2 regions of the Streptomyces sp. NPDC046862 genome follow, and region 2 is predicted to be linked to the other one. Evidence: riboswitches for the same ligand, from Rfam matches in the RefSeq annotation. Region 2 holds a riboswitch; the other holds the start of a gene.
The links. Region 2 has a riboswitch for ZMP and ZTP ahead of AB0959_RS45350 (bifunctional 5,10-methylenetetrahydrofolate dehydrogenase/5,10-methenyltetrahydrofolate cyclohydrolase). Riboswitches for the same ligand answer to the same signal wherever they lie in the genome.
Positions count from the first base shown of each region.

Region 1: linked by a shared signal. The riboswitch ahead of AB0959_RS22080 (glycine hydroxymethyltransferase) and the one ahead of AB0959_RS45350 (bifunctional 5,10-methylenetetrahydrofolate dehydrogenase/5,10-methenyltetrahydrofolate cyclohydrolase) in region 2 are both predicted to bind ZMP and ZTP.

Region 1 covers NZ_JBEYXP010000019.1:60,038-63,434, reverse strand. The annotation lists gene AB0959_RS22090 (glutathionylspermidine synthase family protein) at 1-22, shown strand, start outside; gene rocD (ornithine--oxo-acid transaminase) at 47-1,264, opposite strand; ZMP/ZTP riboswitch at 1,370-1,476, shown strand; gene AB0959_RS22080 (glycine hydroxymethyltransferase) at 1,509-2,963, shown strand; gene trpS (tryptophan--tRNA ligase) at 3,212-3,397, shown strand, end outside.
Region 2 covers NZ_JBEYXP010000065.1:18,477-21,873, forward strand. The annotation lists gene AB0959_RS45345 (glycosyltransferase) at 1-971, opposite strand, end outside; gene AB0959_RS45350 (bifunctional 5,10-methylenetetrahydrofolate dehydrogenase/5,10-methenyltetrahydrofolate cyclohydrolase) at 1,123-1,980, opposite strand; ZMP/ZTP riboswitch at 2,004-2,091, opposite strand; gene AB0959_RS45355 (hypothetical protein) at 2,176-3,397, shown strand, end outside.

The DNA.
Region 1 (3,397 bases), on a different contig from region 2:
CCTGCCGCACGTGATCCTCTGAGGAAGGCTCGCCGAGGGCCGGGAACTACCCGCCCAGCACCGCACGGAGTTGGGCGAGCCCCCAGTCCAGGTCCTCCTCGCCGATGACCAGGGGAGGGGCGATGCGCAGGGTGGCACCGTGGGTGTCCTTCACCAGGACGCCCCGGTCCATCAGCCTCTCGGAGACCTCACGGCCGGTGCCGTACTCCGGGGCGACGTCGACCCCCGCCCACAGCCCGCGTCCCCGCACCTCGGTCAGCTGTCCCGTGTCCGCCAACCGGCCGAGCTCCTGGTGCAGATGCTCGCCCAGCCGGGCCGCCCGCCGCTGGAACTCGCCCGACCGCAGCATCGCGATCACCTCCAGCGCCACCGCACAGGCCAGTGGGTTCCCGCCGAACGTCGACCCGTGCTCACCGGGCCGGAACACCCCGAGCACCGCCCGCGACGACACCACCGCCGACACGGGCACGATCCCGCCGCCGAGCGCCTTCCCCAGCACGTACACGTCCGGTACGACGCCCTCGTGCTCGCAGGCGAAGGTCCGCCCGGTCCGGCCGAGCCCCGACTGGATCTCGTCGGCGACGAACAGCACGTTCCGCTCCCGCGTCACCTCCCGTACGTCCGCCAGATAGCCGGGCGGCGGCACCCGCACCCCCGCCTCGCCCTGGACGGGCTCCAGCAGCACGGCGACCGTGTCCTCGGTGACCGCGGCGCGCAGCGCGGCCGAGTCCCCGTACGGCACGACGTCGAAGCCCGGTGTGTACGGGCCGAAGTCCGCGCGGGCCTCAGGATCGGTGGAGAAGCCGACGACCGTCGTCGTACGGCCGTGGAAGTTGCCGTCCGCGACCACGATCCTCGCCCGCCCGTCGGGCACGCCCTTGACCCGGTACCCCCACTTCCGGGCCGTCTTCACGGCGGTCTCCACCGCCTCCACGCCCGTGTTCATCGGCAGCACCATCTCCATGCCGCACAGCTGGGCGAGCCGCTCGCAGAACTCCGCGAACCGGTCGTGGTGGAACGCCCTCGACGTCAGCGTCACCCGCTCCAGCTGGGCCCGCGCCGCCTGAACCAGTCGCCGGTTGCCGTGGCCGAAGTTCAGCGCCGAGTACCCCGCCAGCAGGTCCAGGTACCGGCGCCCCTCCACGTCCGTCATCCACGCCCCGTCCGCCGACGCCACCACCACCGGCAACGGGTGGTAGGTGTGCGCGCTGTGCGCCTCGGCCGCGGCGATCAACCGCTCCGTGGCGCTCTCCGAGGCAGCCACGGCGCCTCCCTTCGCTCCCCTTCCTGCCCCTTCCTATCGTCGCTCCCCGCGACGCTCGCATGATGGACGCGCGAACCCGCTGATCCGGAGCGCCCGGTAGGGTGAGCGGCGGGCCGTGACTGGCGCGCTGGACCCTTACGCAGGGTCCGAGGATGGGACCGACCATCGGGAAGCGGCCCGAGAACCGAGTGCCGTGCGCCTGGGCCGTACCGTGAACGCCGAACGCCACGTCCGGAGGTCCTCAATGTCCGACAACTCTGCGCCTCTCTCCACCGAGTCCACCGCCTTCCGCAGCGCCCTCGACGTCATCAGGGCCGTGGAGCCCCGCGTCGCCGACGCCATCGGGCAGGAGGTCGCCGACCAGCGCGAGATGCTCAAGCTGATCGCCTCCGAGAACTACGCCTCCCCGGCCACCCTCCTGGCCATGGGCAACTGGTTCAGCGACAAGTACGCCGAGGGCACCATCGGCCGCCGCTTCTACGCCGGCTGCCGCAACGTCGACACCGTCGAGGGCCTCGCCGCCGAGCACGCCCGCGAGCTCTTCGGCGCCCGCCACGCCTACGTCCAGCCGCACTCCGGCATCGACGCCAACCTCGTCGCCTTCTGGGCCGTCCTCGCCGACCGCGTCGAGGCCCCCTTCCTGGAGAAGACCGGCGCCCGCCAGGTCAACGACCTCTCCGAGGCCGACTGGGCCGAGCTGCGCCAGGCCTTCGGCAACCAGCGCATGCTCGGCATGTCCCTGGACGCCGGCGGCCACCTCACCCACGGCTTCCGCCCGAACATCTCCGGCAAGATGTTCGACCAGCGCTCCTACGGCACCGACCCGGCCACGGGTCTGATCGACTACGAGGCCCTGCGCGCCAGCGCCCGTGAGTTCAAGCCGCTGATCATCGTCGCCGGCTACTCGGCGTACCCCCGTCTGGTGAACTTCCGGATCATGCGCGAGATCGCCGACGAGGTCGGCGCCACGCTGATGGTGGACATGGCGCACTTCGCCGGCCTGGTCGCGGGCAAGGTCCTCACGGGCGACTTCGACCCGGTCCCGCACGCCCAGATCGTCACCACGACCACCCACAAGTCGCTGCGCGGCCCGCGCGGCGGCATGGTCCTGTGCGACGACTCCCTCAAGGACCAGGTCGACCGCGGCTGCCCGATGGTCCTCGGCGGCCCGCTCCCGCACGTCATGGCCGCGAAGGCCGTCGCCCTGGCCGAGGCACGGCAGCCCGCCTTCCAGGACTACGCCCAGCGCATCGTCGACAACGCCCGCGCCCTCGCCGAGGGCCTGACGCGCCGCGGCGCCACCCTGGTCACCGGCGGCACCGACAACCACCTCAACCTGATCGACGTCGCCACGTCCTACGGCCTCACCGGCCGCCAGGCCGAGTCCGCGCTGCTCGACTCGGGCATCGTCACCAACCGCAACGCCATCCCCGCCGACCCGAACGGCGCCTGGTACACCTCCGGCATCCGCATCGGCACCCCCGCGCTGACCACCCGTGGCCTGGGCACCGCCGAGATGGACGAGGTCGCCGGTCTCATCGACCGCGTCCTGACCACCACGGAGCCCGGCACCACCAAGTCGGGCGCCCCCTCCAAGGCCCAGCACATCCTCGACGCCAAGGTCGCGGACGAGATCTCCCACCGCGCCACCGACCTCGTGGCCGGCTTCCCGCTCTACCCGGAGATCGACCTCGGCTGAGGCAAGCCCGAGCGGCCCCCTCGGCTCCTGGCGTGACTCCCGCGGCGGTCCCGGCTCCGGCCGGGGCCGCCGCGCGGCGTGTCGGAGGCGCGCCTCAGGAGGTGGCGGTGCGGTGTGTTCCTCGTCTCACGGCGGTGAGCCCGTACCAGCTCGCACCGGCCTGATCGAGGAGTATCCGTCCCCGCCTGTGGCACATCTGTTTCAGACCAGTTCCGGAGCGGGCCCCCACACCTGAGAGAATGGTGAGCATGGCCTCTGATCGACCCCGGGTCCTCTCCGGAATCCAGCCCACCGCAGGCTCGTTCCACCTCGGCAACTACCTCGGTGCCGTGCGCCAGTGGGTGGCCCTGCAGGAGTCCCACGACGCGTTCTACATGGTCGTCGACCTGCACGCCATCACCATTCCGCAGGACCCGGCGGAGCTGCGCGCCAAC
Region 2 (3,397 bases):
CCGGCCGCCGTGGTGCCCGCGCCCGCGTGATGGACCACGGCCGCCATGTGCGGGAACAGCAGCGAGTGCGGCACCTCTCCGATGGTGAGCATGTCGTCACCGTCACCGCGCAGTTCGCCCCAGCCCCGCTGGATCACCCCGCGCAGGCCCGCCGCGCGCAAGGCCCGTACGACCTGCGCGCTCAGCCGCTCGGCGTCGGGCACGGTGGCGCTGCCCAGGCCCACGAAGACCGGGGGAGGACCGTCGTCCAGGAAGTCCCGCAACTCCGGCGGAAGTTGACTGTCCCGGTCGTACGGCCACCAGTAGCCGACGACGTCCAGCCCGGACCGCCAGTCGCGGGGCCGGGACACGACCAGCGGGCTGAAACCGTGGAACACGGGCCAGCTCCGCCGCTCATGTGCCTTGCGGACGGCCGCGAGCCCGGCCCGGGGCAGACCGAGCCGGACCCGCAGATCCCGTACCGTCTCCGCGAAGACCCGCTCCACGGCCAGGGTCACGCCGTGCCCGGCCGCCCGGTTGAGCACCGGGCCCCAGGAACGGGTGCCGGTCATCGGTGGCGCGAACTCCCTGGTGGGGTTGAGCGGTTGCAGGTTCACGCCCATGCTCGGCAGTGACAGCCCCTCGGCGACGGTGTGCCCGAGCGGTGCGAGGGCTCCGGTCAGCAGCAGGACGTCACTGGCACGGGCGGCGGCCACGACGTCGCCGACCATCTGCCCGGCGAACCTCCGGCCCATCTCCGCCAAACGGATCAGCTTTCCGGCGCCGGTCCCGCTGCTGTGCAGACCGCGCCCGCGATCCGACTCCAACTCGGCCCGCGGATCAATGGGCAGGGAGTGGAACCGGACCCCCGATCCCTCCACCAGAGGCTCGAAACGCCCGTGCGTCACCAGGGTGACGTCGTGTCCGGCCCGCACCAGTCCGTGTCCCAGACCGGTGAACGGGGCCACGTCGCCCCGTGAACCGGCCGTCATGATCGCTATCCGCACGCGGGTCAGTATGGCGGCGTACGTGTGGCGGTGCCGGGCGCGGGGGGCAGCACGTCCGAAAGAGCCTCCTGGGTTTCCGAAAGGACACGCCGAGGGATCGGGAACCGCCGGCATCGGCCCCCGCGCTCCGCGCCCGTCAGAGGCCCAGTTGCCGTTCGGCCCCGGTGACGGTCTGCTCCAGCAGCGTCGCGATCGTCATCGGGCCGACACCGCCTGGCACCGGCGTGATCAGCCCCGCCCGAGCGGCGGCGGAGTCGAAGTGGACGTCGCCGACGTTGCCCGCGTTGTACCCGGCGTCGACCACGACGGCCCCCGGCTTGACGTCCCCGCCGCGGATCAGCTCGGGCCGTCCCACGGCCGCCACCACGACGTCGGCCTCCCGCAGATGCGACGGCAGGTCCTTCGTCCGTGAGTGGCAGTACGTCACCGTGGCGTCCCGGCCGAGCAGCAGCATCCCGACCGGCTTGCCGAGAATCGCGCTGCGCCCCACGACGACGGCCCGCCGCCCCGCCAGGTCCACGTCGTACGCGTCGAGCAGCCGCATGATGCCGCCGGGCGTGCAGGACACGAACCCCGGCAGCCCGAAACTCATCGCGGCGTACGAGCTGAGGGTGACCCCGTCGACGTCCTTCTCCGGCGCGATGGCCTCGAACGCGGCCCGCTCGTCGATGTGCGGTCCCACCGGGTGCTGGAGCAGGATGCCGTGCACCGCCGGGTTGGCGGAGAGCGCCGTCAGGGTGCCGACGAGTTCGGCTGTCGTGGTCGTGGCGGGCAGCGGGACGTGCCGTGACTCGATGCCCGCCTTCCGGCAGCGGTTGCGCTTCATCCGGACGTAGGTGACGGAGGCGGGATCCTCGCCGACGAGCACCGTCGCGAGACACGGTGCCGTGCCGGTGCGTCGCGTGACCTCGGCGGCACGACGTGCCGTCTGCTCCGCGATCCGCCGCGCGAGACCGGTTCCGTCCATGAGCCGTGCCTGGTGGGCCTGGGACATGCGCTCCTCCTGAGCGTCGTCGTGACAAGCGCCCAGGCGCGCGGCAGGAGACCCGTTCGTCGAGCCGCTCCCCGGTGGTACTCCACCTCAGCGCCAGTCACGGCCCGCCGACCACCGTAGCCGAGGAGAGGGCAGAACCGGGCGGTGCGTGCGTCGTATGATCATCGGCCGGGCGGCGCAGGGGGAGTGGGGCGGGTGGAGAACGTACGCACGGAGGTCCTTCGAGGACTGGCCGTCAATCCGAGTGCGCCGAGCGACGTGCTGCTCCGTCTCCTGGAGCCGGGTGCGGAGGCGTCGTGGCTCTGGCTGTGCCTGCGGACCGGCGGACTGCCGGACGACGTCGCCGACGCGATCCTCGCCCACCCCGACTACCGGGTACGCGAGATCCTCACCGAGAGTTGGACCGCGGACCCGGCCCAGCGCGCCCGACTGGTCGACGACCCGGAGGTCAAGGTACGCCGGGCTCTGGCCATGGGGTCGGAGCCCTTCCGCGGAAAGGCCGAGCCGCTCCCGGACGCGGCGTACGAGCGGCTGCTGAGCGATCCGGACAGCCGCGTCCGTGCCTGGACGGCGCGGTCGCGCAGCATCCCGCTTCGCGTCCTCGCCGGGTACGCGGACCACGCCGACGCCGAGGTCCGCGCGGCCGTCACCCGCGCCTGGGACGAACTGCCGCCGCCCACCCGGCAGGCGCTCCTCGCCGACCCCGCCGCCGAGGTGCGCACGGCCGCGGCCCTGCGCGTCTGCCACCAGGACGCCGCACGCACCGACGAACTGCTGGGTGAGCTCGACGGCTGGGAACGCGAACTGGTTCTGCGGCGGTGTCTGCTGACGCGAACCACCGCCGAGCGGCTGGTGAGCAGCGAGGACGACGGCGAACGTGGCGCCGTTGCCCTCAACCCGTCGCTCCCGGCCGACCTGGTGGACCGCCTGGCCCGTGACCCCGAGCACGAGGTCCGCCGCGCCGTGTCCGTACGGCCCGAACTGACCGAGGAACAGCGGGCCGCGATCGACTACCGGGTCGAGCCGCAAGAGCGGCTGACCCCCCTCGACTGGGTGCGCGCGCTGCCCGACGACCACGAAGCGCTCCGCCGCTGCGCGACCTCCGCGCACATCTGGCTGCGCCGCAGCGCCGCCGTGCACCCGCGGCTGCCCTCGGACCTGGTTACCCGGCTCGCCGCAGATGACGACTTCGCCGTCCGCCTCCTGACCTGTGAGTTCCAGCCGTCCGCTCCGGCGGAGGCGGTACTGGGCGTGTTCCTGGAGTGGAAGGGGATCACGCGCGGCGAACTGCTCGGCAAGCCGCAGTTCCCCAGGCGGGGCCTGGCGCGGTACGCCGACCACGACGACCCCGCCCTCCGTGTGCTCGCGGTCCACGACCCCGACGCGGCACCGGAGTTGATCGAACGCCTCAGCCGCG